Regions from separate parts of the Psychrobacillus sp. AK 1817 genome, predicted to be linked through region 3. Evidence: riboswitches for the same ligand, from Rfam matches in the RefSeq annotation. Region 3 holds a riboswitch; each other region holds the start of a gene.
What was found. A riboswitch is a leader RNA that binds a small molecule or an ion and turns the genes downstream of it on or off. The one in region 3 is predicted to bind thiamine pyrophosphate.
Positions count from the first base shown of each region.

Region 1: linked by a shared signal. The riboswitch ahead of thiT (energy-coupled thiamine transporter ThiT) and the one ahead of D0S48_RS11040 (YkoF family thiamine/hydroxymethylpyrimidine-binding protein) in region 3 are both predicted to bind thiamine pyrophosphate.
Region 2: linked by a shared signal. The riboswitch ahead of tenA (thiaminase II) and the one ahead of D0S48_RS11040 (YkoF family thiamine/hydroxymethylpyrimidine-binding protein) in region 3 are both predicted to bind thiamine pyrophosphate.

Region 1 is NZ_CP031739.1:3,371,780-3,382,275, reverse strand. Features, by position in the region: gene D0S48_RS16860 (M3 family oligoendopeptidase) at 1-1,487, opposite strand, end outside; gene D0S48_RS16855 (tryptophan-rich sensory protein) at 1,646-2,374, shown strand; gene map (type I methionyl aminopeptidase) at 2,472-3,221, opposite strand; gene thiT (energy-coupled thiamine transporter ThiT) at 3,273-3,851, opposite strand; TPP riboswitch at 3,914-4,005, opposite strand; gene D0S48_RS16840 (M20 family metallopeptidase) at 4,108-5,172, shown strand; gene D0S48_RS16835 (magnetosome magnetite crystal formation protein family) at 5,243-5,581, shown strand; gene D0S48_RS16830 (SGNH/GDSL hydrolase family protein) at 5,907-6,803, opposite strand; partial or broken gene D0S48_RS16825 (aminopeptidase) at 6,818-8,046, opposite strand; gene D0S48_RS16820 (DEAD/DEAH box helicase) at 8,050-9,201, opposite strand; gene D0S48_RS16815 (Fur-regulated basic protein FbpA) at 9,311-9,472, opposite strand; gene D0S48_RS16810 (VanZ family protein) at 9,530-10,111, opposite strand; gene D0S48_RS16805 (AAA family ATPase) at 10,112-10,496, opposite strand, start outside.
Region 2 is NZ_CP031739.1:3,278,214-3,288,709, reverse strand. Features, by position in the region: gene D0S48_RS16400 (DegV family protein) at 69-920, opposite strand; gene thiE (thiamine phosphate synthase) at 1,433-2,044, opposite strand; gene thiD (bifunctional hydroxymethylpyrimidine kinase/phosphomethylpyrimidine kinase) at 2,035-2,847, opposite strand; gene thiM (hydroxyethylthiazole kinase) at 2,844-3,587, opposite strand; gene tenA (thiaminase II) at 3,568-4,257, opposite strand; TPP riboswitch at 4,331-4,428, opposite strand; TPP riboswitch at 4,488-4,585, opposite strand; gene rlmD (23S rRNA (uracil(1939)-C(5))-methyltransferase RlmD) at 4,787-6,148, opposite strand; gene D0S48_RS16370 (hypothetical protein) at 6,276-6,464, opposite strand; gene D0S48_RS16365 (YdhK family protein) at 6,803-7,399, opposite strand; gene D0S48_RS16360 (urease accessory protein UreH domain-containing protein) at 7,524-8,258, opposite strand; gene D0S48_RS16355 (F510_1955 family glycosylhydrolase) at 8,280-9,203, opposite strand; gene D0S48_RS16350 (response regulator transcription factor) at 9,219-9,896, opposite strand; gene D0S48_RS16345 (sensor histidine kinase) at 9,934-10,496, opposite strand, start outside.
Region 3 is NZ_CP031739.1:2,234,799-2,245,294, forward strand. Features, by position in the region: gene D0S48_RS11025 (ABC transporter permease) at 1-322, opposite strand, end outside; gene D0S48_RS11030 (ABC transporter substrate-binding protein) at 356-1,351, opposite strand; gene D0S48_RS11035 (2-hydroxyacid dehydrogenase) at 1,878-2,837, opposite strand; TPP riboswitch at 2,993-3,100, shown strand; gene D0S48_RS11040 (YkoF family thiamine/hydroxymethylpyrimidine-binding protein) at 3,177-3,767, shown strand; gene D0S48_RS11045 (ECF transporter S component) at 3,760-4,341, shown strand; gene D0S48_RS11050 (ABC transporter ATP-binding protein) at 4,334-5,698, shown strand; gene D0S48_RS11055 (energy-coupling factor transporter transmembrane component T family protein) at 5,748-6,443, shown strand; gene D0S48_RS11060 (bifunctional diguanylate cyclase/phosphodiesterase) at 6,497-8,569, opposite strand; gene D0S48_RS11065 (DUF1697 domain-containing protein) at 8,815-9,315, shown strand; gene D0S48_RS11070 (VOC family protein) at 9,420-9,788, shown strand; gene D0S48_RS11075 (efflux RND transporter permease subunit) at 9,961-10,496, opposite strand, start outside.

The sequences.
Region 1 (10,496 bases), 1.1 Mb from region 3:
GCATCTCCATAAGCCTCACGTTGAGCTTCTTCCATTAATTCATTTAAACGTGTAGCAGAAACAATTCCCTCTTTTCGTTCCTCATAAAATCTTGTTTCAAACAAGAAGCGAGCGTGAATATTCATGAAGAAAGCTACGCTGCGTTGAATTTTATCCTCCAGCAAAGCGATTTTCTCATCTGTCGATTTTGATTCACGAACAGCGGCATCAGCTACAATCATTTCAGCAAAGGTCGAAGCAGTTTCCGCAACACCCATTGCATATCTCGTATTCATCCAATGAACCGGTCTTAAAGCATATGAATGGAAGGCATGACCTAATTCATGTGCAAGTGTGGAAACATTCGACATAGTACCACTATAGGTCATGAAGATACGAGATTCTTGTGAAACTGGCATACCCGTACAAAACCCACCAGGGCGTTTATTCGGACGATCCTCTGCTTCAATCCACCCATTTTCAAAAGCATGACGAGAAAACTCTTCTAGCTTTGGTCCAAATTCTTTAAAATGCTTTAATATGAACTCAGCACCCTGTTGAAAATCCATTTTTTCGGTAGAGGAACTAACTGGTGCATCTAAATCATACCAATGCATCGCTTTTTCGCCTAGCATCGCCGATTTTCTATTTAAATATTCCACAAACGGAGCTTTATTTTTAGAGATTGCTCCCCACATTGCATCTAATGTATCTTGTTTCATTCGGTTAATAGATAGTGGTTCTTCTAAAACATTATCCCAGCCCCGCTTTTTATAGGTCGCTAGGCGGAAGCCTGCTAAGTGATTAAGCGCTTTTGCTATAAAATCTTCTTTTTCTGTCCATGCAAGCTCCAATGCTTCAAACGATTCCTTACGGATTTCAGCTTTGTCGCTAGAGCTCAAATTGTTTGCTTGTCCTACTGAAAGAGATTTTTCTTCTCCGTCAATAGTTATTTTAATACGAATGTCTCCTACAAGCATATCGTACAATTGTCCCCATGCATGATAACCGTCCACCTCAAGTGTAGTTATTAAATCTTCCTCTTTTTCAGAGAGCATTTTACTCGCATTCTCTCTCCATTCATTCAATACAAACTCGAATTGTGATAGTTCATCTGTCTTTAAAAGTTCTTCCCAAACTGTCCCTTCCGTTTTACTAAATACCTGTTGTATAGTATTCATTAAGGAAGACAACCTAGCATACAATGAACCAACTTCACCTTGTAATAATGTTGCTTTTTTATCTGTCGTATCTTGAGCTAGATAGCAGCCAATCACAGCACTAGCTTCCGACAAATTTACTGCTACATCCCTTAATTCTTCAATTGTATGGCTAATTTGTTTCGCCTCTTGTACAGCGGTTGGAACTTCTAATTTTTTTATATTTACTTCAAAGTTACCTAATTTAACTTTTACTTCATCTAAATGTTGTTGTAAAGCTGACGAGCTACTGCCACCTAGATAAAAACGATCTAGATCCCAGACTATTGGATAATTTTGTTTTAACATCAGAAAATTCCCCCTATTTTAAAAATTACCTTGAAATCTATTATACCATGTTTCACCATGTCAATTATTCGTTTTTTTGTCACATTATTTCTATAATTGAATTTGTGCGCTCTTTATTTGAAAGGTATACTTATTAAATATAGAAGGAGGGGGATCTATTGATCAAAATTATCCTTTTGATTTGTGGTTATATTGCAACGATTATTGTTAATATACTTGCAAATACTCTACCTATAAATGGTCAAACAACTGGTGAAATATCTTCTAGAATACCAGCACTTTTTACACCAGCAGGCTATGTATTTTCAATTTGGATCTTTATTTATATATTACTTGCATTCTGGATTTGGAATGTTATAAGAGAATATAGAAATCAACAGAAGATACCCCTACGTAGAGTATTATTATTTTTAGCAACATGTATATTCAATATCTCTTGGATTTTACTATGGCATTATGAAAAATTTAGCTTTGCCCTCATTACAATCATTGCCCTACTTTGGTTCTTATTCTTACTATATCTAACTTATTCCAGCAATGAGTCCAATTGGAAGAGTCGAGTGCCAATATCTATCTATTTGGGATGGATTTTTGTTGCGACGCTAGCAAATTTAGATTATGTGCTTACTTATTATGAATTTAGCGGTTTTGGCATTACAACCTCCTTATGGGTTGTCATTTTCTTAACATTGGCAACAGCTATCGCTCTACATTTTAGGTACCATTATGATGATCGTGCTATTGTATTAGTTTTTATATGGGCTTTTATCGGTATAGCAGTCCGTCATAATATTAATGAATTATTAATTTCAACAGCTTCCCTGTTTTTAAGCGCTGTCTTAGTAGCGGGAATTCTATTTATAAAAAAAACGCCAACGAAAAATTAAATCGTTGGTGTTTTTTATATTGCCTCCTGCCGCTAAATTAACAGAGGGACAAATTTTGTATTTTATAGAAAAGCGCTATTTAATGAAATTCACTCATTTAAATTAATTTAGTTAAAATAATCGGTTCGTCTTTTGTAACTATAATTGTATGTTCAATTTGTGCAACAAGAGATTTATCAGGAGTTACAAACGTCCATCCATCCCCTGACTCTACGATATGTTCAGCTTTTGCTGAGATGAAGGGCTCTACTGCTAGAACCATACCTTCTTTTAAAATTGTTGGATCCCAAGCATCATAATAATTTAAGACATGCTGGGGTGCTTCATGCAGGGACTTTCCGATACCATGACCTGTTAGGTTCATGATGACATGTAATCCATTATCCTTCGCTTCTCTTTCCACCGCTTTACCAATCTGGTTTAGACGAGAACCTGCTTTTACCTTCAGCATAGCACGATTAAATGCACTTTCCGCTACTTGACAAAGTTTTTCCTTGTCTTCGTACCCTTCGCCTACTACAAATGATATTCCAGTATCTGCGAAAAACCCTTCGTATGAACCGGATACATCAATATTTACAAGGTCACCCTCTTTAATCACACGGGAGCCTGGAATTCCATGAGCCACTTCTTCATTTACACTTATACAAGTATACCCCGGGAAATCATACTCTCCCATAGGTCCAGAAATAGCGCCTTTTTCTTTAAATAACTCGCCGCCTATTTCATCTAGCTCCTTGGTAGTTACACCCGGTTTAGTTGCAGCCTTCATCGCTTCTCGTACTTCAGCAACAATTTGGCCTATTTTTTTTAACATTTCTAACTCTTCATTTGTTTTTGCTATCATCTTTACAAGATCCCTTCTTCACTTAGATGTATGATTATCATATCATATATCTTATGAATTCGGCATTAATAGGCGTGGGGCTTTTACGAATAGAATCGCACAAATAAAAGCGGCAAACAAGAACACAGGAATCATATAAGTAGAATTATAAATTAAGGAATAAAGAATTACGTTTTCTCCCTCAGCAAATTCACCAAAAAATAGTATCCCTGATAAAACGTGTGCCAAGTAGCGCAAAAATGAGGCAATTAAGGCACCTATTACAATTGCTATCGCCATTTTTTTCTTGTTTTGATTTTCAAATGCTTTCATATATGCTGGTCTTAATAGACCTGCCATTCCCGCCACCATAAAAGCAATAAAATAATCGATTCCTACTTGAATAACTACTATTTCAAAGGATAATGGCGCCGGGTAAAAGCGCCCCGTAACTACCTGCAATAGTCCAATCAAAAATCCTGTCACAACACCTGCCACTATACCACGGCGAAATGCTATTAAAATAATGGGTACAAGCACAAAGGTAACACTTCCACCCTGTGGCATCCCAAATCCTATTAAATCCATTATATAACCTAATGCTGCGAATATAGCTATTTCTACTAACAATACGACACGCTGATTTCTCATTGTAATCCCCTTTTTTGACCACAAAAAAACGCCGTCGGGACAGAGCCAGACATCGCGCGATTGTCAGTATCCATCCACATCCCTACGCAAGCATGAACTTACAGGTTCTAAGGGTACTATCTCAGCCGCTATAGCGACGCCCCTTGTGGTTTAGAATTTATTTGATTTGAGTTCATTGTAGCCGATACATGTTTATATTGCAACCCCCAAAGGTATTATAGTAGTAATAATAAATCTATTATTAGGAGTGTTTTGGTTGATAAATTTACTTATGGATTTAATCAAAATAAAGAGTAATGATTTGAACGGAGCTAACGAGGCACTGCTTTACTGTAAGGACTGGCTAGAAAAGAGAAACATATCAACAAAAACCTATGAATTAAACACTAAGCTAATGCTTGTAGCTGAAATAGGAGCCGGTGAGGAAACTATCGTATGGAATGGCCATATTGATGTCGTTCCAGGAAATCCCGAGCAATTTGAACCAAAAATTATTGATGATAGACTATATGGGCGTGGTTCTGCAGATATGAAGGCAGGCGTTGCTGCAATGATGCAGGCTTTTTATATACTCTCACAAGATGAACATAAGCTTACAAAAAAAGTCCAGCTACATATAGTTACTGATGAAGAAACAGGAGGAAAAACCTCCAAACACTTAGTTGAACAAGGTCATTGTGGAGACTTCGTTATTTGTGGTGAACCAACTCATGTTAATATCGGTCTTCAGGCTAAAGGAATTTTACAATGGGATATCCATTTAAAAGGGAAAGCCGCGCACGGAAGCCGTCCTTGGGAAGGAGATAATGCGATTGAAAAAGCAATATTATTCGATAAGGAACTAAGAAATTGCTCTTTTATGGAGGCAAGCAATGAATATTATGATTATCCTTCCTTAAACTTGGCAAAAATAGAAGCAGGAGATCGCTATAATATGGTACCTGATAAATGTGTTATTAGTTACTCCTTAAGATTTGTTCCTGGACAAGACGCTGAGAAAATCACAAAGGAACTAAGAGATCTTTTAGAAAAATATCCTGGTAGTGAAATACACTTCCAAGGACACACCCCAGCAATCACCAATAAAGAAGATGACAAGTATATACAAAAACTTTTAGCAGTTTGTAATTCGATTAGACAGACACCTACTGTTCTATTTGGACAGCATGGTGCGGCCGACACACGTTATTATGCAGCTAAGGGTGCAGTAGCTATCGAATTTGGACCAAGCGGTTCTGACTGGCACGGTGATCAGGAATACGTTTCTATATCTTCAGTAGAGGAATATAAGGATATTCTCGTTAGATTTGTACTAGAATAACTAGATATAAGCTATAGATGGATGCTTTCCGTAGGGAGAGCGATAAGTAATAATAATGAGGAGACTATGAATGGATACCAATAAAATTTTAAGTGCATCAACATATTTTTCTATTTTGTTTGCCCCTTTCATTCTCCCGATTATCGTTTACTTCCTTACATCGGAAAAAGAGGTAAAGTACCACGCTAAGCGTTCATTAATTTCTCATATCATCCCTACTATTTTCTTTGTGCTCTTAATGCTGGCTATATTCGCAAACTTTTTACCTTTAGGCTTTACTGGAGATTCTGCTTCCATGTGGACTAGTATGACTACTGCTCTTATTTTTATGGGTTTATATACAGTGATCAATCTAGTTTTACTTATATGGAATATCGTACAAGGAGTCAAAGTGTTACGGCATGTTTAATAGCTCCTCAAATGGGAATAAGATATTATAGAACAACAAGGAGCGATTGATTATGAAAGTAGGAAAACTAGTAAAAGCAGCTATTAAATGGGCACCTGTTGTGTACCCTCTTGTTCGTAAAGCAATGAAATCCAAAAAAACTGTAAAACGCTAATTGAACTAAGTTAGAAACTTATTAATGTTAATATGGGCTCTTTATAGCCTCTCCAAGGTAGCACTATTATTTAGAAGGAGAAGACTTATTAGTCACCTCCAATAAAAAAAAGCAGGAGAAATCAAATGATTTCTCCTGCTTTTTTTGAATTATTACTTTCTCCAAAATTCTCTATAAAAGAATCCTCTGAAAAACTTTGGATATTAAATTTACATTCGTCAACGATAGGTAGCCAGTGGACACTGTTGCTTTAGCTTGAGAATTTCCACTTGCATTTGTACGTTGACTTTCTATAAGTTCCTCGAATGTTAAAGGATTTGGCTTTGGCATCTCATGTTCATATACGAGCATACGTGAATTGTACTTTGTAAAGAACGAATTTGCCATTTGCCGGTAACCTTCCATGGTAGGGTGTACATCAGCAACATTTGGTATTAAAGTACTCTCTTTTCCTTTGAAAGACTCTTCAACCGAAATATAGGTTGCTCCATTTTTCTCTGCAACTGTTTGAAGGATAGCATGCAGCTGATCTAACTCTTTGCCAATTCCCGCCTTTTGTGAATCATGCACATGAGGATATGCAAAATAGTAACCCATTACATATATGTTAGCTTTCGGAGCTGCTGCTTGGACTTTTTCCAGGATTGCCTCCATGTTTTTTCTCACATTATTAAGTGCAAAATTAGCGGATACCTGTTTGTAAGAGACCATTCCACTTGAAGGATTAACCTGTACTAGTCTTAAAAGATCATTAGCTCCTGCGGATATCGTAACTAGTGTTGCATTAGCCAAAAGCTCCTGTGCTTCCTTTGTTTGAACAGTTCTTAAGACATCAGCAGTTGTATATCCGGGAAAAGCTAGGGCTTTAGAATAAAACCCAAGCAGATTTGCTCTATTTAATTCCTGAGAGATTAAATCTGTATAGCCAGCATCAATTGCCTGATTTGGTGTTTGGCCAGCTGCTAAAGAATCACCTAAAGGAATGTACACCTCTTTCCCCTTAGCTTCAACTGTGTAAGTATTAGATATTATAAAAAGGGCGATGAATATGCCTATCAACCTTTTCAACAATAATCAGCTCCTTAAAATGCCCAAGCACCTTTAATGAAGATGGGTTCTTTTGTTCCATCTGCTAATTCACCTGTTATATCCATATTTCCACTTCCAATCATGAAGTCCTCATGAACAATAGAAGTATTAATACCCATTTTTTCTAACTCTTCTGTAGTAAGGCCACGAGCTCCCTCTACACAGGTTGGGTATGCTTCTCCAATAGCAAAATGATTGGAGGCATTCTCATCAAATAAAGTGTTAAAAAACAATACATTCGATGCAGAGATAGGTGATTCATGCGGAACTAATGCAATTTCGCCTAAATATTTTGCGCCATCATCTGTTTGAATTAGCTCTTGTAGGAGTTTCTCGCCTGTGGCTGCTTGAACTTGGACAATTTCTCCATCTTTAAACGTCAATTTGAAGCCATCAATAACATTTCCTTGATAAACAAAAGGCTTAGTGTTGCTTACATATCCATTCACACCTGTTTTTAGCGGCGCAGTGTACACTTCCTCTGTAGGCATATTAGCGATAAATGGCACGGACTGAGCATTTTTACTAGCTCCTGATTGCCAAATATGTTCCTTTGGTAACTCTACTTCAATATCCGTTCCATCTGCCGTATAATGCAGTTTTTTATAGCGCTTTTCGTTCAATAATGCAGCTCGTGACTCTAAATTATTTATATGTTCCTGCCATTGTTGGACTGCAGTTCCTTTTCCAATGCGTACTACATTAAATATAAGCTCCCATAATGCATCCATTTGTTCTGACTCTGGGAGTTTAGGGAAAACCTTCGCAGCCCATTTTTTAGATGGCATTGCTACGATTGACCAAGTAATCACATCATTCATCACTGCTTTACGGTAATTTTCTAAAGCCTTACCAGAAGCCTTTTGATAGTTAGAAATACGATCAATTGACACACCCTCTAAAAGATCGGGATTATCGGCGTCAATCCACAATAAAGCACCTTTATTTTCAATCAATTCATCTCTTTGAGCAACAACCCATTTTGGCACTTCGTGAAATGCTTCATCGGGGCCATATCGTAAAATAATCGAGCATTTACTTCATCCGTATAGTTTACTTCTACTCTTTTTGCCCCTGCTTCATAGGCTTTTTTAGCAATAAGTCTTGTAAAATCGATTGTATCTGTTGTTGTATTAATGAGTAGCGGCTGTCCCTTTTGAATATTTAGACCTACCTTAACAACTAACTCAGCATATTCCTCTAGATTTTTTTGAAAATCCATACATTATTTCCCCTTTTTATCGATTGTTTTAGATGATCCCTCTATTAATTCACCGCGATACCATATTTTTTGGACTGGCTTGCTTGGAAGCTCTTTTGTCCATTTTTTATAAGTTTTTTCGTCGTTATATGTTAAAAGAGTTAATACCTCTCCATCCTTACCTGCTCGTCCAGTACGCCCTGAACGATGTAAGTATTGCTCAATTGAATGTGGTACATCTACATGAATAACATGAGTTAGTCCCGATATATCTAATCCTCTGGCTGCAACATCTGTAGCGATTAAAATGCTCACTTTTCCATTTTTAAAGTCGTCCAATGCTTTTTTTCTCTCTTCTTTTTTCATTTCAGAATGAAGAGATGCAATTGGAGCATCTCGATAAGATAGCTTATAATCCTTCATCAGTAATTGATCTAGACTGTTAACGAATGCTAATCCTCTCATTCCTTTAAAATGCGAAAGCCTTCTTAATAGTTCTGTCTTGTCTCTAGTCTCTGTTTTTACAAAGCTATGAATGACTTCACCTTTTGCTGGGACTTCCTCCGCTGACACATGAATTCTTATTGGTTCCTTCATCATTCGTTCTGCTACTAGCTCAATTTCCTCTGTTATTGTTGCCGATGTCACGACAAGCTGTCTCTCAACTGTTGCATCTATTAATCCTTTAACAGTAGTACGATGCTCTCTACTAAGTAGCTGGTCACCTTCATCTAACACAATCGTCTTAATCTCATGCATTTTAAGCTTTTTCACCTTTACAAGCTCCTGCAATCTACCAGGTGTTCCTACTACTATATTCGGCTTTTTCTTCAAGCCTTCAATTTGTCGGTTAATATTCGCGCCACCGATTAGCTGAGCAACTGAGACAACAGTACCTGAAGCCCACTCTCTCAATACCTCGACAATTTGCATTCCTAACTCTTGAGAAGGTACCATTATTAATGCCTGTGTTTGCTTTTTTGAAGGATCTACCAATTGTAGTAAAGGAAGCACATACGCCAGTGTTTTCCCTGTACCCGTTGGTGATTCTGCTACTATATCTGAACCGTCAAGCATATGCGGAATAAGTTGTGTTTGGATAGGCATCTCAAAGGCAAATTCTGCTTCTGCCCATTTTTTCTGTAATGTTTCATTTAAATTTTGTATAGCTGTCAAGTTTTTCTCCACCTCATCTGTGTTTGACTCAAGTGTACCACATTTCTATTATCGACCATTAGCCATATAAATAGATAAATGCAATTAAAAAAGTGCCTTATACTAGGCACTAATTTGTTTGTTTCTCTTCATTTATATATTGCTTCATTAATTCGTAAAAATTCAATTCATATAATTGTTTTCCATCAATTTTAAAAACACCTTTGTTTACAAGGTCTTCAATTATATTGTCTCTTCTTTGTTCTGTTTGTGTATCTTTTTGTATCATCATTCTTAGTTGTCTCCTTGCTTTTTTCTCTCCGAATAATATTTACCCCGGACGAGAAATTTATAAACTCGTTGCATGATTTTTCTTGAACACCTTACAGAAAACAGGAAATTTCCTTCTAACCAATAAATAAATCAAATAACCTACTAACGCTCCAGAGCTATTTAACCAAAGATCATCCACGTCACTGCTCCTATTTTGCGGAATTTGAACGATTTCTATAAATAGCGAGATAAGAAATCCCATAATTACAGGAAAGGGGAAAATCTCCATACGTTTGAAGACAAGAGGAAAGAGAAAACCAATAGGTATAAATAGAGCAATATTGCCAAGGAAGTTAATATAAAAAGGCTCCCAATACCCTAAATATATGATAGCGTTCCACGTTTCCTCTAAAACTCGAAACAATTCCAAATTGATACTGTTTACATAAGCCTGTTCCTCTCCATACTTTGGTATGATTGTTTGAGAAAACAAGCCAACTAATACTGCAATGAGAAATAATACACCTAACTCATATAAACCTTCCCTTAAATGAAAGCCTCGCCTCTTCCAACGAATAAGCCTCCAGATAATTAGGACAGGTAAAAAAATAGCAATGGTATAAAGCATTTCATCTATATAATTCATAATTACAGGCATCTAATCACCTTCCAATAACTCCTTTAAAAATTTCTCCCGGTGATCTAGAAAATATTTAGTCGTTTGATAGTGAGCGGTTTGCTCATATTCCACTTCTTCAATTTCTCCGTTATCGAAGCTGAGAATCGTTGCATCTGGAAATCCTAATATAATCGGAGAATGAGTAGCAATAATAAATTGGCAATCCTCTTCTTGTATTAAGTCATGCATAATTCTTAAAAAAGCCAGCTGTCTCTGTGGTGAAAGTGCAGCTTCCGGCTCGTCTAACAAATAAATTGCTCTACCGTTAAAACGGTGTAAAAACAACGATAAAAAGGATTCGCCATGCGATTGCTCATGAAGAGACTTCCCACCATAAAAGTTAATACTTTCACTTTCTTCAACA
Region 2 (10,496 bases), 1.0 Mb from region 3:
TAGACACACAACGTGACCGGTACTTATAAGAAACTTTATAACTCAATGATGTTTTTTCAGAACTTTTTCTAATTTTCTACCCCTGCAATCCCAAAGCCTCCAGGTCCAGCATGGGTAGAAATCATTGCACCTGCTTGCATCCATGTTACATTTTCGAAGCCTGTTTCCTTTGCGATTTCTTCCATTTGCCTCTTAATACTTTCATCAAGTCCGATAGAATAGATCAAATACAGCTGTTTTCTAGAAATATCATATTGGTTCAAGTAATCTCGCATGAGCTTTTCCGCAACTATACTCATATTCCCACGATACTTTCTAGTGGAAACAAGCTTTCCTTCTTTTAGCTCAATGCAGGGCTTTATTTTTAATAATGACCCTCCAATATAAGCCATGTTACTTACGCGCCCACCCGATCTTAGAAAGTCCAAACTGCCTGGTATGAAAGCCAGCTTTGTTTTAGGAACGATAGATTCTATTTTTTCTATTAGCTGATTATGATCAATGGAAGGTTCTTCCTCAATTAAATTGGCAGCATACAGCACAACTGCAGCTAATCCTCCTGTCACGTTTAGCGTATCAATTAGGAAAAGATTTTCAAAATCCTCCGCTGCAATTAACGCACTTTGAAAGGAAGCAGATGCTTTTGACGTATATCCAATGTGAATAATGATGCTCTCAGGAAAATTAGTTCTGATTTTCATAAACAACTCATGATACTCATGTGTATTCGTTGCTGTTGTAGATGGAATTTTTTTTGTGCGACTATGATAATCGAAGACTTCCTCTACAGGCAGCTCTCCATCTAAATAATCCTTCCCATCCATGATGACGTGCATCGGTACCACTTGAATTTGATGTTTTTCAACCAGGTCCTTCGGTAAATCCGCTCCACTCTCTGTTGATAAAATTATCCTTCTCATAGTACATCCCCTTCAAATAACGCATGCAATGCTGCGTACTTATTTATTTTAGTTATCCTAAATATACACTAAAAGGGGAAAATATACAGATTAATAATCAGAAGATTTCCATATGTAATGGAATATTAAAACTAAGTTAGACAGATAAAACAAGGTATTAAGCTTAGCAATGACGTAAAACCACCTATTCTTTTTCGGTTTAATCCTACAATACTTACTTATCCCCATTCTTATCTGATTAAAAATAGGATAAATATAAAAGCAGACGGTTTAGAAATGCATTATAGCACTACTAAACCGTCTGCTTAGTTACTTTAAACTAATTCCAACCATGCCACTGCTTCGCATTATGTGGCAACACTTTGATGCTAGTGGTTTAAGCAATTAGCTAGGACTTGCTATAGTTAAAGGTAGCCTTTTCATATTTATCTTCATACTTCAATGCGTATAATGATTAATGAAGTTATAGATTTTATAACAAATTATATTTGTATTAACTACGAAAATTCACTTTAAATTTCTCTAACAGTCTTCCAAATATCTTCACTAAGACTAATGGCAGAAATAACTGCAACACCATTAGCCCCAGCTTCACGTACGATGCTACTGTTTGTTGGTGAAATACCACCAATTGCTACAATGGGGACATTCGGATAGTCAGTTCTTGCTTTCTTTAAAAATGCAACCCCTGCTGGTGGTTCGGCATCTTTTTTTGATGATGTTTCAAAAATGGGTCCAATCCCAACATAATCTGCACCATTTGCAATCGCCTTTTCCAGTTCCTCCATCGTATGCACAGAAACACCGATGATTTTATTTTCTGCACGCTTACGAAACATTTCAATATTTAAATCATCCTGACCAACATGAATCCCATCAGCATTAAGCTTTAAGGCTAGCTCTACATCGTCATTTATTAGAAATGGCACTTTGTAAGCGTGACATAAATTTTGGCATTTACGTGCAAATTGTACATAGGAATCCCCAGTAAGTGCATTTTCACCCTTTTCTCTTAATTGAAACATCGTAATACCGGCTTGTAATGCTGCTTCTAACACCACTAAAGGATCACGCCTACAATTAATCGTACCCATAATAAAATATTTATCGAGATTTAGTGACATACAACATCACACTTCCCCTCAAGCTGACGATAGGCAAAATGATTCGTTGGACCAAAACCATGCCCAATATTTAATGGATTGCTAATCGCTAAATGGACAAATTTTTTCGCTTCCAAAACGGCTTCTTGCAAAGATTTTCCTTTTGCTATTTCTGCTGTTAATGCTGCTGAAAATGTACAGCCTGTTCCGTGCGTATGTTTAGTTTCAAATCGATTCGTTTCTAAGACAAAAGGAACCTCCCCTTTTATAAACACCGCATCAATCGCTTTGTCACCAGCTAAATGTCCACCTTTCATAACCACACATTGTACCCCAAGGGAGATAATATCTTGAGCAGCTAGAAATAGTTCTTGTTCCGTATGAATGGAGCGACCACTTATGACCTCGGCTTCTGGTATATTTGGTGTGCAAACAGTTGCAATGGGTAGCAGCTTATTTTTAAGAGCTTGTATAGACTCTTGTTGAAGCAAGCTGGCGCCGCCCTTCGCAATCATCACAGGGTCAACGATAAGAGGTAAGCCTCTATTTTTAAGTGTAGCAGCGACACACTCAATAATCTCTGAATTAAATAACATGCCTGTTTTAATCGCTGTCACATTAAAATCTTCAAGGACCGCCTTCAATTGTGCTTCTACAAATTGTACTGTTGTTGGAAAAATGCCATGTACACCTAACGTATTTTGGGCGGTTAAGGCAGTGATAACACTTGTACCAAATACACCAAGCTCTTGAAACGTTTTAATATCTGCCTGAATGCCTGCTCCGCCTCCACTATCTGAACCCGCTATCGTTAATGTAATCATTGGTGTCCCTCCGCTAAATATTCAAGTTGATTTAGAAAATTCATATGGAATGTCCCAATCGTTGAATACGCATTTGAGCTTGCTTGTTTATAATCACGAAGTAGATTCGCAAGATCTTCGAATGCATTTTCACAGCTTGCGAGCTCTGCTGCACAAAGGGCACTTAATAGACAGCCACTTCCTGTCATTTTCGTTACCTTTTCATGACCACCTACGATCCATTCTATTCTGATACCATCTGTAATCACATCTTGCTCACCTGTCACAATCACAAGACAGTTATATTTGTTTGCAACATGCATGGCCGTCTCAGCTACATCAAGTTCACCCACGCCACTATCGACGCCTTTTGCTTGCCAAGTAACACCTGCAATAGCCGCGAGTTCTCCGACATTACACCGAATTAAATTAATTTTAAGTTGTTGTAATATTTCCATCGTTGTTTCTAATCGAAAATTCGTTGCCCCTGCACCGACGGGATCAAAAACTATAGGAATGTTCTTCACATTCGCACTGTTTCCTGCTAGAAGCATTGATTTTATTGTCTGTTCATTTAATGTGCCGATATTTAATAAAAGCGCATTCGATTTTGATGCCATTTCCGCCGCTTCTTTAACCGCATCGGCCATCACAGGTGAAGCTCCTATTGCTAGTAAGCCATTTGCTGTAAAATTGGCCACGACATAGTTGGTGATACAATGCACTAAAGGTTTTTGTAGATTAATTTTTTGTAGGCTCATTCATATACACCCCTTTTGTCCAATTTTGCATCGTCCATGGCATTTCCCAAAACATCCACTCGTAATAACAGCTTTTTTCAAAATGTGCCTTTAAAACCTTTTGTTTCATGGGCTGTTCCTTCGCAAAACGATTTAACATCGACTTTTGCTTATTAATCGATTGAAGCATTTCGTCAGATGCATATAATGCAATCCATTGCGCATACAGCGGTATATTCGGACGAGCATACTTAAGCTGTTGCCCAATTTCTTGATAGAGCCAAGGGCAAGGTAATATAGCAGCAAATGCTTCTGCTACATCGCCATTATGGACTGCATTGTACATATGACTCACATAATTATAAGTAGCTGGTGCCACCTCAAAATTTTCAATTTCTTCGGCCGTTACATTTAAGTCTTGAAAAGTTGTACGGTGAAGCTCAAGCTCTGCTTCATGAATAAATCTCGCACTGTTTAAAAAGTACTGAATGTCCTCATCATTTGTTGCCTTTGCAGCTGCTAAAGCTAAGACTTTTGTGTAATGCTTTAAATAATACGCATCCTGTAGCATATAAAACTTGAACTTTTCGAGTGGTAAACTACCATCAGCAATACCTTGCACAAACGGATGGTTAAAACTAGCCTCCCAATAAAATTGCGTCTCCTGTCTAACTTTTTCACAAAACTCCATTTTTTTGTCCTCCTTAATTGGTGGACGTAAGTGCAAAAAAGGCGCCTCTAATAGAGACGCCCAAAAAGTGTAGACTACACCCATGATTGCTCCCTACGCCAGTGTTAACTGTCAGGTTCTAAGGGTCAGGTTTTAACCTTCTCAACACAATGTGTCCCCCCGCAATTAAAGTATTTGCAAAAGAAAAGCACCACGTAAAAAATACGCGGAGCTTAAGTAAGTACATATTGATAATCGTGTACTTTGCTCCCTACGTCTGTATTAACAGTCAGGTTCTAAGGGTCAGGTTTTACCTTCTCAACACAAACGTGTCCCCCTGCAAATTCATTTAATTACACTAAGTTTAACTGAAAGCACCGCGGCAAACAAGATAATAATCACGACGTGACAGGTATGAGTTTAAAAATGAATCAAAGACCCTAGCAGATGTATTGAATTTATATCATAAGTAGGAGCTTCTTCCAGACTAAATTTAAATAAGCGAAAAATAAAAAAACGAATTCCAAAATCAGAATTCGTTTTTGAATAATTATGCTAGTTCCAGCCAAGCGACAGCTTCGCAATGTGTCGTCTGCGGGAACATGTCCACTGGTTGAATTTCCTGTGTCTTATAGCCTCCATCTTCTAAAATGCGAAGATCACGTGCAAGTGTTGCTGGGTTACATGAGACATAAACTACACGTTTTGGGCGTTGCTCTATGATTGTCGTCAGAAGTGCTTCGTCGCAGCCTTTTCTCGGAGGATCCACTACTAGAACATCTGCATTTTTTCCTTCCTTGTACCACCGTGGAATGACTTCCTCTGCTGGGCCAGCTTCAAAGTATGTGTTAGTGAAGCCGTTTAGATCAGCGTTTCTTTTTGCGTCCTCAATCGCTTGAGGGACAATTTCTACACCCAACACTTGCTTCGCTCTTTGCGCTAGGAATAATGAAATTGTACCAATTCCACAATAAGCGTCAATTACAGTCTCGTCACCTGAAAGTTGAGCATAATCGAGTGCCTGTTTATATAATACTTCTGTCTGCTCTGGGTTTACCTGATAAAAGGAACGAGCAGATATTTCAAATCGAACATCTCCGATTAAATCCTCAATCGTTGGTTTCCCCCACAATAGGTTTGTTTCGTCTCCGTAGATGACGTTCGTATTTCTTGAATTAACATTTTGCATAATCGAGGTGACTTTTGGTTCTGCTTCTCTAATTAGTTCAATAATTGCTTCCTTCTTTGAAAGCTTAGGATGCTTTGTTACTAAAACGACCATCACTTCGCCAGTTGCTCTGCCTTTACGAACTACTAAGTGACGCAGCTGACCTTTTTTTGTGTCTTCATTGTAAGGGACTAAGTCTAGCTCTAATGCCTTTTCCTTGAATGCTCTCATCAATCGATCAGCTTCATCCGATTGGATCAAACAAGTTGGAGTGTCTGCAATTCTGTGAGACTTCGCCTGATAGAACCCTGCAATCACCTTTCCATCCGCTAAACCAAATGGAATTTGAGATTTATTACGGTATTCCCAAGGGTTGTCCATTCCTTTTACAGGTAATACTGGCGCATCAATCTTGCCTAATCGTTGCATGACATTTCGAACCATATTTTCTTTCCATTTTAACTGACCTTCATAATTGATATGCTGGAGCTGACAGCCGCCACATTCATAAAATACAGGACATGGAGCTTCTACGCGAAATGGGGAAGGCTCTACAATATTTAATAATTTGGCAAAGCCATAGTTCTTTAATGTCTTTAAAACAAGTACTTCCGCTTTTTCATCTGGCAGACCACCATGTATGAATAGTGGATAGCCGTCGACCTTAGCAACGCCAGATCCATCATGTGTCAAATCCTCTATATAAACCGCTAACTGATCATTCTTTTTTACTGGTGTGTTCACTTTAAATCTCCGTTCTTGTGTAATGGATATTATTATATCAAATATAGGCGTCCAATAGTATCAGGTAGCTTAAGTGTATTAAATTTCTCACTTTTTTTACCCACAAAAAAAAGTAAGGAAAATTTCCTTACTCGTTTAACTTTAACATTAATGAATCCTCTATGACAGTCCACTGCTTCTCAGGTAATATACTTTTGTTTAACCGAGCTACAAATTGCTCGGCCTCTTCAAGATTGTAAAATACTTTTATCAGTTGGCTATTTGAATTTTTCAACACTTCTGTAACACCATTCGTGCTACGTGCAATCACAAACATGTTCAACTCCAATTTATGGCATTAACAATTTATCATTGTTATTACCATAGTATCTCATTAAACAAAAGAAAAGTATACATTTTTTGGAAAATCATAAAATTATATATTAAAAAAAAATATAATTTTTAAAATCTCAAAATACATTAAATGTCTTTTTGATAATAGTCTATACAACCTAAAAAAGCAGCATGGCATCAACGCCATTTTTATTTTTAGAAAGTAATTTTAAGAAAGAAGTATCTGTTCTGCAGTTTTCCCTATAGAAGTGGAATCATAATATTGACATTTCTTCCGCAACTTCAAACAAACTCTTTCGTGAAAGTTATAAAAATTTTAGTTTATTTTGCTGATAGTTCACTTTCTGTTACCCACTTATGATTTGTAACTGCTTCCCCGTCTGTAGTTGAAATGTAATCTACCATATATACGGTCGTAGCTTCTGATGAGTCAATTTCTGCATTAGCACCTTCCATTCCAGCCATATGGTCAGCTTCAATGGTAACTTCTGTTCCTGGTTTTAAAGGTTGATCACCGGCATTTTTTATTTCTTCTTGAATTACCCATTTGTGATTCTCCACCCTTTTGCCACCAGTTGTTGGAGTATAAGAAATGACATATACAGATGTATCATAAGCTCCTACAATAGTTGCTTCTGCACCCTTCATGCCGCTCATATGGTCAGTCTCTAAAATTGCTTGACTGCCAATTTCAAAAGTTGGGTTTTCAGCTACTTTCAATCCGTCAGGAACTTCACCAGACCCAGACATGTCCATATTAGAATGATCCATACCTTCCATACTCTCGCCAGAACTTTCATTCATGTTCATATTATTAGGATTAGGGTTTGTATTGGTTTCCTTCTCATCACTAGCACAAGCAGAAATAATCATTACAACAACCAACAAAATGGTACCTATTATTAAATTTCTTTTCATTATAATCCTCCTCAATCTTTATTAATTACACACAACAATATAAACTTTGTTGTTGAAGACAATCATACACTGAAATTATGAAAAAACTATGCAGAACTTCCCCATAAATAATTGACCAAAAAGCTTATATTTCCCAGTAAGTGATTGTGTCAAAAAGTCCTATCATAAGAATTATAATGCCTGCTAAATTCTGAATAACTTTTCCCAGCTTCATACTTTTTTTCATTATTAATTGCCTTGCATCAAATAACCAAATTAATATAAACAAAAGAATTAGCGGTAAGGACGTCGCAAATCCAAATACTGCAGGTAAAACAAAACCATAAGAGGTTGATAAAACAGTAGGCATTAACCAAACAAAAAATAAGATAAACATTGTAGGACAAAATGCTAATGAAAAACTAGCTCCTAATAGAAAAGAACCTAACTTCCCTTCTTTTAATACCAATGGGATGCGCATAGTTAATCTATTAATAAAGCCAAACTTAAAAATCCCTAAAAGTACAAGACCTGTAACCATCATAAGTGGCCCAATCGCTTTACGAAATATTGGGAAGAACTCTGTCATTTTTGTCTCAAAGGATTGACCAAATATCCAAGCCAATAATCCAATTAAACTAAATACAACGATTTTCCCTACGATAAAAGATATAATCTCTCCCCAATTCCCCTTCATTTGAATTGTTCGATTTCCATAAAAGGTAATAGCACTTAAATTCCCCGTTAATTGACAAGGTGCAGCCGCCCCAATTAAACCAAGTAGAAGTGCGACTACAATCGGAAAATGTTCGAAGGAGTGTAAGAAATCAGTAACTGGGTTACTTATTGTTTGACTTATCTTTGACATCAAACTGTACATCTAAATTCACCTTCTATTTTCTTATATTGATAACTCACCATTTGAAGCGAGTTTATCCCAAGAAAATCCTTCGTCTTTTGTTACATAAATATTATTATTGTTTGTAGCTATTACGATCTCTTTTAGATTCCCTGGGTTTATTGCAATAAAGATAATGGGATCCATTTCTAAATCAGATGGTAGTTCAATTTCTGTTTCCTCACTATTCTCTATCATGAAAGATTTTAGAAATACCTTATCATTATCAAAATTAGAATAATAACCTCCTGTCTCATTAAATGTTACATACGTGATATTATTAGTATCATTCTTCCGTTTAAAATTTTGTCCATAATCATCCGAAATAAATAATCCATCCTTGCTTGCTGCAGCAATAGTTTGCTTATACGTTGGGTGTGCAGACAAATTGGAAATATAATCTGACGTAAATCCATTCATAGCAACCTTCTTCCAAGAAACACCTTCATCTACAGAATAGTGTAAACCTACATCCATCTCTTTAACGGGTGTTTCATTTAATACGTAAATTGTATTTGAATCATAGCCAGCCGCAAGATAATGAAAATCAATCTCTCCATAAAAAGCTAATTGTTCGAAACTTGCTCCTTTATCGTTGCTCTTTATAAGACCTAGAGGATTTTTATATTCACTTCCTTCTTCTGGGTGACCACTTGAGAAAAATCCTTCTCGTACAGCTTGAAAGCCCATATAATCATGTTTTTGACTATTTGCTTCTTTCCATCCTTCTTTGCCATATTCATATAATCCTAAATGTGTTGCAATGGCAAATTCGTTTCCTCCATTTATATATCCCATACCGTGTATATGATCAATTTTATTATTTTTAACTTCGTTAAATAAATATCCTTCCTTTTCATTTGAGTTACATGCAGACAGGAGAAATAATATTACAATTAAACCAATTAAAAATTTATATTTTTTCATTTTAATATAACTCCCTTAGCTCCATTTATATCCGATTCCCCATACCGTCTTAAGAAATTCATCAATAGGGAAACCATTAGCTTTCAATTTTTCTCTCAAATTGCGTATATGTGAGTCTACCGTTCTTGTGTCTGTATATGTGCTAAATTCCCATGCAGCATTCAATAGCTCTTCGCGTGTATATGTTTTTTTGGGGCGAGTAATTAATGCTTCAATAATATAAAATTCTTTCAATGTTAGTTGTACGATTGCATCATGGTATTGTAATGAATAAGTCTCCCTATTTAGTATAAAAGCTTCGTAAGTTATAGACACTTCCTCCAATTCATTCACAGATAACCGGCGTAATATTGCATTAACTCTTGCCACCAACTCTTTTTCATCAAAAGGTTTTGTTATATAATCGTCAGCCCCAGTGTTTAATCCTTTTACTAAATCTAACTTTTCAGATCTGGCTGTAAGCATAATTATAGGAACATCAGAAAACTTTCTTATCTTTTTACAAGCTTCCCATCCATCCATTTCTGGCATCATGACATCTAAAAGGACAAGATTAACTTTCTCATTTTGCAGTATCTCTATTGCTTTCTTGCCACTTGTTTCTTTCATACATATGAATCCAAGTGGCTGAAGAAATAATTCAATTAAATCTAACATTCTAGGCTCATCATCCACTAACAAAATTTTCTGCATGAACGCTCAAAACCTCCTATTCAATCCTTACATAATCCTAAATTATTACTGTAAATGTACTTCCTTTTCCCAAAATACTATGAACCTCAATGCTTCCTCCATGCGCTTCCACTAATTCCTTCACAACAGCAAGCCCAATTCCTGATCCACCAAACGAACGTGAACGTGACTTTTCTATACGGTATAGTTTTTCAAATATGAAACTAATTTCATCGTTGGGAATTCCTATTCCACAATCAATAACAGAAATAATTGTCCTCTTCTCTATTTTACGTACATCCAATGAAACCTTTGTATTTTCTTTAGAGTATTTCAATGCATTATCAAGTAAATTCAATACAATTTGCTCTAATCGCAAAGAATCGGCATGTACTTGAAAATTGTCCTCACATACATAACTTAGTTTGATATTCTTCATCTCAAAAGAAGGTCCAACTAGTTTGATGATGTTGTCAAAAAACGGCTGTGCATCAAAATACTCCTTTGATACAGTAAAAGAATTCTCATCCATTTTTGCTAAATCTAATAAATTTTTTACAAGTTCTTTCATTCTTTCTGACTCTTCTGCAATTATTAAAAGATACTGCTCACGTTCTTCTT
Region 3 (10,496 bases):
CGATGGAAATGGTGGTCATTGTTTCTGGCCACAAATCAAAGGATCCAATTAAGAAGATAAATGCTGCATATAGCAGTCCTCCATATAGATTATTAAAAAACCATCCAATTAAAAAGATGATAACAATAAATAACCACCAAGGAATCGCTAGTAGACCCGCCTCAAGACCTTTAATCATGGAGGACGAGATGATAAAGATAAAATCAAAGAATGCATCAAAATTCATGGCAAGAAAATCCACGAATTTCTCTACTACATCCCCTATTGGAAATCGTACGTTTGGAAATTCTGTCATAGAATGGGACTGTAAAAGTACAGCCACAACCACCTTTCTTTAGTTAGATTAAGTAATGAATTATTTCAAAGAAGCTTTTACCTTTTCAGCCACTTCTTCGGACACCCAAGCTGTCCAAATATCTTCATACTCTTTCATCCACCAAATAGCGGCTTCATCTGCTTCAACATCATTTTCCTGCATATAGTCTAATGCACTTTCCGTTAAATCGTTACTAGTTTCATATTTACTTAAAAAGTCTACTACGTCCTTAGCTTGTGTTGGTAAATCCTTATGAACTGCAATAACTACATCATTTGGTGGAAACTCAGTTCCTTTTGATTCATTCCATTTTGCTTCGTCGTAAGGTGCGTCTTCTAATAGAGTTAAATCGTAGCTAGCTGTTACCCACGTTGGTGACCAATAATATCCTACCCAAGGCTCCCCTTTTTTATATGCTCCTGCTAAATCTGCAACAATTGCAGAATCAGAGCCGGGTGCCAGATAGTTATATTGTTCGTCAAGGCCATATGTTTCAAGTTTCGTCCCCAAATACTCACTTACTACCCAACTAGATGGAGCTCCGACCACTCGGCCTTTACTGCTATCTTCGGGATCTTGGAAAATTTCTGGATACTTCTCTAAGTCTTGAACTGTCTTTAAATCTGGAGCGATTGGTTCAATACCTCGTTCTGCATCTCCCTCTATCACGTAAGTTGGAACATATAATCCTTGCGCGTTATCAGCGAAATTAGTAGCTACCTTCATGATATTTCCACTTTCAATTGCTTTTTCGTAGACATCTTTAATGTTATCGGTCCATACTTCCATATAGACATTTATGTCGCCCTTTTCAAGTGATTGCATCGTAGCTGCTGTTGTTCCACTTGTTACCTCGGTTTCATAACCATAACCCTCTTCGATGATAGTTTGAGCAATGCTGTTGTGTAGGCGTATACTATCCCATCCTGCATCAGCAAACTTAATCACCTCAATACTGTCTTTGCTTGTCTCGTTGCCACAAGCTGTAAGTACTAAAAGCATGCAAAGTGAAAAAAATAACATAATTTTTTTCATTAGTCTGACTACCTCTTTTCATTCAATTTTTAAATTAGACGTTCGATCGTTCCTCCTTCAATACTTATAAAATAACTGCTAAAATTTCAAAACAATTAAACTTCCTAATACTGAAATTAAAGGACGCCTAATTTATAACTACTAATACTACTAAACAAATTTGTATATTGCAAATTACTTAAAGAGATAGTTGTTAATTTTTTATTTTAATCTGAATATTTAGCATTAATTTAGTAGACCAATACGATTAGATAAATAGGTAAATATTGTACAATATTCTCGTTTAAAAACAGTAATTTTTATCAAGTATTTGATAGATAGTGCTTTTGTATAGTTTTAATTGAAAAGTGCATGCTCACTTGCTTTCTACTAGATTAGGACATAGGATAGTAAGCTTGATTTCAGGTGGACACTTTCTGTGGGGTGAGCGATAAGCCATCCCCGTCGCATACTTACACCTTTCTTACCTCATAAAAAATGCCATGAATACTGGATTCATGGCAGCCTAGATTATAATTTTTTTCCTTTAAACAACTCGATTGTCAGGTTCTTGTCCCTCTAAAACATTTTCAATTGCTTTAGCATTTATTTGCATCATAGCAAGTCTCGTATGAATACTTGCACTGCCGATATGGGGTAGGACTGTAACATTAGGCAAGGTTAAGAGTGGATGATCTAAAGGAACAGGCTCCGTCTCAAAAACATCTAGTCCAGCGGCCCATATTCTTTTATTTAGGAGGGCATCATAAAGGGATTGCTCATCTACGATTCCGCCACGTGCAACATTAATAAGAGCAGAGGTTTCCTTCATCAATCCTAACTCTTTTTTTCCAATCATCCTTTTAGTTTCTGGAGTTAGAGGTGTCAATATTACAACAAAATCAGATTCTTGCAATAATGTTTCTAGCTCCACATATGTAAAGTTATTTTGTTGCTCTGCCTCTAATTTTCTTGTTCTATTATGATATAAGACTTTCATATTAAAACCCTTCGCACGTCTTGCTACCGCTTCACCGATTCTTCCCATGCCTATGATTCCTAACGTAGCTCCAAAAACGTCCATTCCCGTCAGCTGCATCGGTGTCCATGATTTCCATTTACCTGCACGAATATCTTGTTCTGCTTCGGTAATACGACGAGCAGTAGCCAATAACAACGCAAAGGTTAGGTCTGCAGTTGTCTCAGTTAATACACCAGGAGTATTTGTTACCATAACCCCTTTTTCTTTCGCTGCTTCCACATCAATATTATTGAAGCCAACCGCTAGATTACTGATAATTTTTAAATTCGGTAGACTTTCTATAAGTTCCCGGTCCACTTTATCAGAGAGAACCGTCCACAGGGCATGGACGTCCTTTGCCTCCTTTTTTATATCTTCATAATCCATTGGAGTTTCCTCGCTGTGCCACATATTCACCTCAAATTTTTCTCTTAATGGCTGTACAATTTCCTCCGGTAATTTTCGAGTAATAAAAATTTTGTTCATTTAGTTTCCCCCTTATGTTTTCTGATAATTTAAGCATGGACGATTAGAGAAAAGAATTCAACCATATTTACAATTATATTTTTATACGCTATACTGTGGGCACATAAAGAAAACAAATTGTGTAAATTTATACACAACTGTAAAACTACATACCGTTTCTGCACTAGGGGTGCCCACTTTGGCTGTGATGAGAGCTTTTTAGCTCCGATCCCTTATTACTCGATCAGGATAATACCTGCGTGAGGAAGTGCGGTGACTTTCCTTTTTTCATAAGGGTTAGTGGCTGCATCTTCACGGATGTAGCTTTTTTTTATGAAAAAATTGAGGGAGGTTTTTAGGATGGAATGTGGTTTAAGTCCAATTGTAGGGTTTCGTTTTTCCCTACATCCGATGAGCAATGATTTTGTAAGCATTATTAAAGGTGCACTACAGAATACAGATGTATCCAATGTGTGGATGCATACGGATGATGTCTCAACCGTTATCAGAGGAAAACAAGTTCATGTATTTAATGTGGCAAAATCTATTACTCTGAATGCTGCCAAAACAGGGGTACATGTAGCTCTTTCTGGAACATTCTCAGCGGGTTGTCCTGGCGACACCACTGCTGACGTTTATTTAGACAAGGGAAATGAAGTGACAAATAAGGATGAAACAAACCAATATGTTTCTTCTCAATTTGCTTTATACCCTATGAACAATCCTAACTATATGGATGTGATCTACAGAGAGATTGAGCACGCTAAAGTGAAGGGTGTATTCAATGAATCTATGCATTATGCTAGCGGGATTCATGGGGATATCCATGACGTGTTTGCTTATTATGAGGCAGCCTTCAGCAGAGCTAGATCAGAAGAGCACAAGCATTTAGTGATGACTTTATCGATGAGCATTAATAGCCCTTCTCACGGAGATGACCTCCATGCTTAAATCATGGAAGCTAAAAGAAATTGTTTTAATGTCGGTCTTTGCAGTGGTGTTTGGGATTGTTTATTTACTCTTCCTTCATGTAGGAAACATTTGGTCTGGCTTCGTCGGACCAATCGCATATGAGTGGATTTTTGGTGTTTGGTTTATCGTTTCAATTATCTGTATGTACATCATTCGGAAACCCGGGGCGGCGGTTATCTCGGAAACTATCGCAGCAGCAATAGAGGTACTTTTAGGTAATGCCGTCGGGCCACGTCTTATCCTTTCTGGTGTCATACAAGGTCTAGGTGCCGAGGCTGTATTCGCCGCTACACGTTACAAACGGTTTGATCTTTGGGTTTTAATGCTTGCGGGAGCAGGATCCGCAGTTTTTAGCTTTGTGTATGGCTATTTCTTAGGAGGATTTGCCGTTTATACAACTGGGTATGTAGTTTTCATGCTAGTTGTTCGTATTTTTAGTGGAACTCTCATTGCTGGTTTAGGTGGAAAAGCTGTAGCTGACGGCTTGCTTGCCACTGGGTCGTTAAGAGGATATGCTATTTCGCGTTCAAAAAAAGGTGATATTCGTGCCTAAAGTTATCCGTTTTGAAGATGTCACCTTTTCTTATCCAGACAAGGATACTGCTGTTCTATCAAACTTTTCTATGTCTATCGAAAAAGGAGAGCGTGTCGTCATAACCGGACCAAGCGGCTGCGGAAAGAGCACTTTACTTTATTTGTGCAATCGTCTCTATCCAGAAAATTGCGATGGCATAGTGTCCGGTAGAATAGAACTTTTTGGTAAAGAAAATGATTCCTATCGACCTGGCGAGGTCAATCATCGTATCGCAACAGTATTTCAAGATCCCGATGCACAATTTTGTATGCCAACTGTAGAGGAAGAGCTTGCTTTTACTTTAGAGAATTTACTCGTCGCACAGGAAGAAATGGAGACGAAGATTTCTGAAGTATTGGAGTTAACTAGGTTAACGGATTATCGACATTCCATCATTCAATCGCTTTCTGGAGGTATGAAGCAAAGGGTTGCCACTGCTTGTGCAATGATTATGGAGCCAGAAATATTATTGTTAGATGAGCCTATCACCCATCTGGACCCGTATACCGCAAAACAATATATTGAATGGTTGGACTTACTTCAGCAAAAATCGAGTATAACCATCTTAGCGATTGAGCATAGACTCGACCTATGGGACAACTTCTTTCATCGAACAATTAAGTTAAAGGAAGATAGAATTCCGTATGAAAGCTATACCAAAAGGAAGAGCATGGTTCAAGCAGAAAAGTCTCTGCATGTGGAAAATATTAGTACAAAGCATTTTTTACAGCCAACTTCATTCTCTTTAAATAAAGGAGAAATCGCAGTGCTAGCTGGACCAAATGGCAGTGGGAAATCTACATTATTGAAGGCTCTTTCTGGTATTTTACCCTCTAATGGCAAAGTAAAGCCTAGCATGTTAGGCTATGTACCTCAATCACCAGAATTTTTGTTTATTACAGGGCAAGTGAAGGAAGAGGTTTCTTTCGGTGGTGTTCAAAATACGGAGGAAATGTTGGAGCGACTGAATTTATCTACTGTTTCAGATGCACATCCTTTTTCAATCAGTCATGGGCAAAAAAGGCGCCTAGCTATAGCCATTATGCTTTGTCAGAATCGTGAAGTGATACTGATGGATGAGCCTACTTCTGGCCAGGACTCCGCTACTTTAGCCGAACTGTTTAAAGTAATTGATAATCGTTCTAAGGCAGGTACTACCTTCCTAATTGTTACACATGATATGGAGTTTGCTTATAAGGTTGCAGACACCATTTTACTAATGAAAGACGGAGCAATTACAGGAAAATATCACTCTGACAGCTTTTGGGGTAAAGAAGATTTACTGCTAGAACATCAATTACTCTCACCTAGACGAGGTGCTCTCTATGCACACTAGCCTACATAGGATGAATCCGTCTGTTAAGTTTGTGATAGTAATGATTTGCATGCTGACACTTGCGTTTTTTTTCAATCCATGGACTCCACTTATTTTTTGGTTAAGTATTATTTTGGTGCAAATCTTTTTAAGCCATATATCCTGGAGAAAATGGGGCTTACTGATGCTACCATTTTTTATAGCAGCATTTGGCTATCTTTGGACTACTCTTTTATTTGCAGACAGTAGGACTGGTCCTGTTCTTTGGTCTATCGGTTCTGTTGAAATAACTATGAGTCAACTGAATCACGCCTTGTCCCTAAGCTTTCGCGTTTTAGCTTTTTCTAGCCTAAGCTTGTTATTTGCTTTAACTACCGATCCAATTATATTTATACGTAGCCTAATGCAGCAGTTAAAACTATCTCCAAAAATCGCTTACGGAATTATGGTTGGTTATCAATTTCTACCCCTCTTAAAGGATGAATTTATACTAGTTCAACAGGTGCAGAAACTTAGGGGATTAGATGACCAATCAAATATTTTCAAGAGAATAATAGGTTTACGGCGCGTACTAATCCCCATGCTCGCTGGAGCTGTTCGTAAAGCGGAGAAAGTTGCATTTGCTATGGAAGCAAGGGGTTTCACAGGAGAACCAAGAAGGGTTTTTTATCATAAGGTTACTATTGAAAAGAATGATTTCATGTTAGCATTCTTGTTTATTAGTTTATTATTAATCAGTTGTTTCAGTAATCTTTGGTTAGCGTAAAAACAAAGAGAGTGACACCTGACTTGGGTGACACTCTCTTCCTTTAAATACAATCATATTTTATCAGCAAACTTTTGTTTTATATTCTCTTGCCAATGAAATAGTTCTTCTGCTCGCATAGGTTTAGCAAAATAATAACCTTGTAAAATAGGATTTTCGCAGGATGCCCTTAAAAATCCTACCTGTTCTTTTGTTTCCACTCCTTCAAAGACTATTTCTAGTCCGAGTGACGTCCCTAGTGCAATAATAGCCTGTACTATTAAAGAATCTTTATGAGAATTTGGAACTTCCTCAATAAATGTTTTGTCAATCTTCAAGGTAGAGATTGGTATTTGCTTTAAATAAGAAAGTGAGGATACCCCTGTTCCAAAGTCATCCAGGGCAACAGAGAAACCTTTCTCCCTAAATACTCCTACCGCCCGCATTGCTTCTTCAATATTACTTACAAAGCTAGTTTCCGTAATTTCTAACTCTATTTCATTTGGACAGATTTCATAACTACTTGTAATACTTATCAAACGTTTTAGTAGAGCTGGAGAGGTAACATAATGTCCAGGTATATTAATCGCTACTTTTCCTAGTGAAATATTTTCTTTCTTCCATTGGTACATTTGTTTACAAGCCTGTTCTACAATCCAGTCCGTAACCATTTCCATCTTCGAATTTTCCTCTAGTATAGGGACAAAGACTGCCGGAGACAAAAAACCATATTTTGAATTATTCCATCTTAGAAGAACCTCTACTCCTGCTACTTCCACATTTCGTAGATTTATTTTGGGTTGATACACGAGATATAACTCTTTGTTAATCATTGCTTTTTCAATTCCATCGACTAATTCTTTTTCAAACGTATGCGTATGTATGACCGGATCAAACATAATTACTTCATGTTTATGTTCAATGGAAGAGTCATTAAACACAGCTAGGGCATTCGAATAGATTGAATGAAGGTCTCGATAATCCCTTACCGCGGAAATAGCACAAACCCCTGGAAGTACTATTTTTTTATTTTTAATTGTAAGGGGTCTCTTTAAAATCTCCGCTATTTTTTCCATTGCTATTAGCATTTCATGGATATTTGTATCATCAGTAGTTCTCATAATATAAGCGAAACGATTGCTTTCAAATTTAAACAAACGAGCTGATGGCGGCTTGTAATCCGTGAAGATTTTAGTTAAATGTTGAATGACCTCGTCCCCAAACATGAAGCTAAACTCTTGATTTATTTTTCCAAAGTCATGTAAATGCCAGACTGCTAGTGTTTGACCAGTAACAGACTTTTCAATGTATGATTCAAAGCTTCTACGATTAGGTAGCATTGTAAGATTATCAAAGTAATTGGCTCTATATTTTACGTACCGATCCATCATACTAGATAAAAGTAATACCCCTATTAGCATTCCAAGGAAAAAGGTTACAGTTACACCTAGAAAAGTATTATGCATCGAGTGATTTTCTGCAGTTGCGACTAAATAATCTCTCGGGGCGTAAACACTTATTGCTAATATTCCTACATAATGAGTTGTAGCAATTGCACAGCCCATTAAAATGGATGAAAAAGTTTTAGTAATAAAGTTTTTTGTCTTTTTTGATGAATATTTAATAGAAAATAGAGCAGTCTGCGTAAACATGATAGAGATACACAAGCTGATAAATATAGTAGGTCTATCGTAAACGTATTGCACATCCATCTCCATGGAACGGATTCCAATATAGTGAACTCCTGCTATCCCTAACCCCATTAAAATACTTGCAATTATATATTTCCACCAAGATTGAATTGGTTTATTTACCCAATAGAAAAAAATAAAAGATGCTAAAACACCTGGAATTAGTGACACAAAAGTCAATATCCAATTGTAATTCATACTGATTGGCAACGTAATAGCGGTCATACCTACAAAATGCATAGCCCAAATTCCCAAACCAAGTGAAATAGATGCTAATATTAACCAAAATAAATAGTGAAAAAAACTATTTTTTTGGACTCTTTCATTTAGCGATAGCGCAGTAAATGAAGCAATACAGGCAACTATAATTGAAATTATCACACCGACCAATGAATACTCCGGTTGTAACTCTATAGAATATATGGGTGATATAGCACTAAAAAACAACTTTGTCATTCCTTTCGACGAACAACTTATCTGTTAAACTATACCATATCAACCAGACATATAACATAAAAACCATAATGTAATTGTATAATTTTGATTAAATATTTTATCTTATAATATTTTTACAATATATGTGTGTCGAATTGTTGAAAATTGGTTCTTTATGATTATTTATTTTTGTTATATAATTATTGTGAATATTCCAATACTGTTGAAAATAGGTATTATCAGAAAATTATATAGGAGGCTATTAAATGTCATCAGTGGCTCTGCTAAGAGGAATTAATTTAGGAAAGATTAATAAAGTAGATATGAAATCTCTAAAGCAACTCTTTGAAGAATTGGGCTTTCATAATGTACGTACATATATTCAAACAGGAAACGTTATTTTTGATAACAGTGAATGTAGCGAGGGAAAATTAGAGGAAGCACTAAGAATCACTTATGGGTTTTCTATTCCGGTTACTTTAAGAACGAAATCTGAATTGGAAGAAGTACATAACCATCCACTTTTCTTAAATGACCAAACCTTTGTCATGTTTCTACAAAGGAAAATTACCAACGAACAGATTACTATACTTAAGGAAATAGTAGAGGACGAGTTTGTAGTTCTTCATAGACGTAATTTGATCATTAATCATTCCAAGAACTATCACCAGACAAAGTATACGAATGCCTTCTTTGAAAAGAAGCTCCAAACGGTTTGCACAGCTAGAAATAAAAATACAGTGATAAAAATATTAGAAAGAATGTAGGATGTTTGACATAAGAATTTCTTATACCTTTTTATGAATTAAATAAATTTTTATTATCAGAAAACTTACGGTAAAGTAAAGTTATTCATAAGGGGGTATGAAGCATGTCGTTTACTTTTAAAAAAATCGATCATATTCAATTAGCTGCTCCAAAGGGCTGTGAAGAAGAAGCTCGCCGATTCTTCACTGGAATTTTAAGATTGCCAGAAATAGAAAAACCACCTCTTCTAAAACAGAAGGGCGGTGTATGGTTTACATTAGGTAGCTATCAAATTCACATTGGAGTTGAAGAAAAGTTTTCTCCTGCCAAGAAGGCACATCCAGCATTCGAGGTGGAAAACTTAGAAGCTCTAAAAGAGCATTTATCCGAACAAGGAGTAAGCTTTGTAGTCGATGCAGAGCTACCAGGAGCTAATCGCATCTACATTCATGATCCATTTGGTAATCGAATCGAGATTTTAGAGTGGATGTGACTTAAAAAAAGCGCAGTCGTGACAAAATTGTTCTTCGATTTCCACTCTGCTTTGGTTTACGCTTTCAGGGGTAGCCAATAAGCCATCACCGCCGCTCACGCATCTTGCAGGAACACTTATATTTGAAAAAACGCCTATGGGAAAATGACTCCCACAGGCGTTTTTATTTTAATTAATTATCTTGTACTTCGTTACGTTTTTTCTTAAATAGCTTAGAAAGAACCTCATAAACGATTGGAACTATAATCAGCGTTAACAATGTTGAACTTGCTAGACCACCGATTACGGTAATACCTAATCCTTTAGAGATTAAACCACCGCCACCACCTGAACCAACCGCAAGTGGAACAAGTGCTCCAATTGTTGCAATGGCAGTCATAAGAATTGGACGTAAACGTGTTGCCCCAGCTTCTAAGATTGCTTCACGCATTGTCATACCATCACGTTCCATATGAATAATACGGTCCACAAGCACGATAGCGTTCGTCACAACTATACCTATCAGCATGAGGAGACCCATCATAACAGATACGGAAATTGTTTCATCTGCAAGCCATAGACCTGCAAATGAACCGATTACTGCAAATGGTAACGAGAATAGGATAGCAAATGGCGCTACACCTTCACCAAATGTTACTACCAAGATGAAGTAAACAATCGCAATCGCTGCAAGCATCGCCACTCCAAGCTGAGTAAATGTTTCATTCA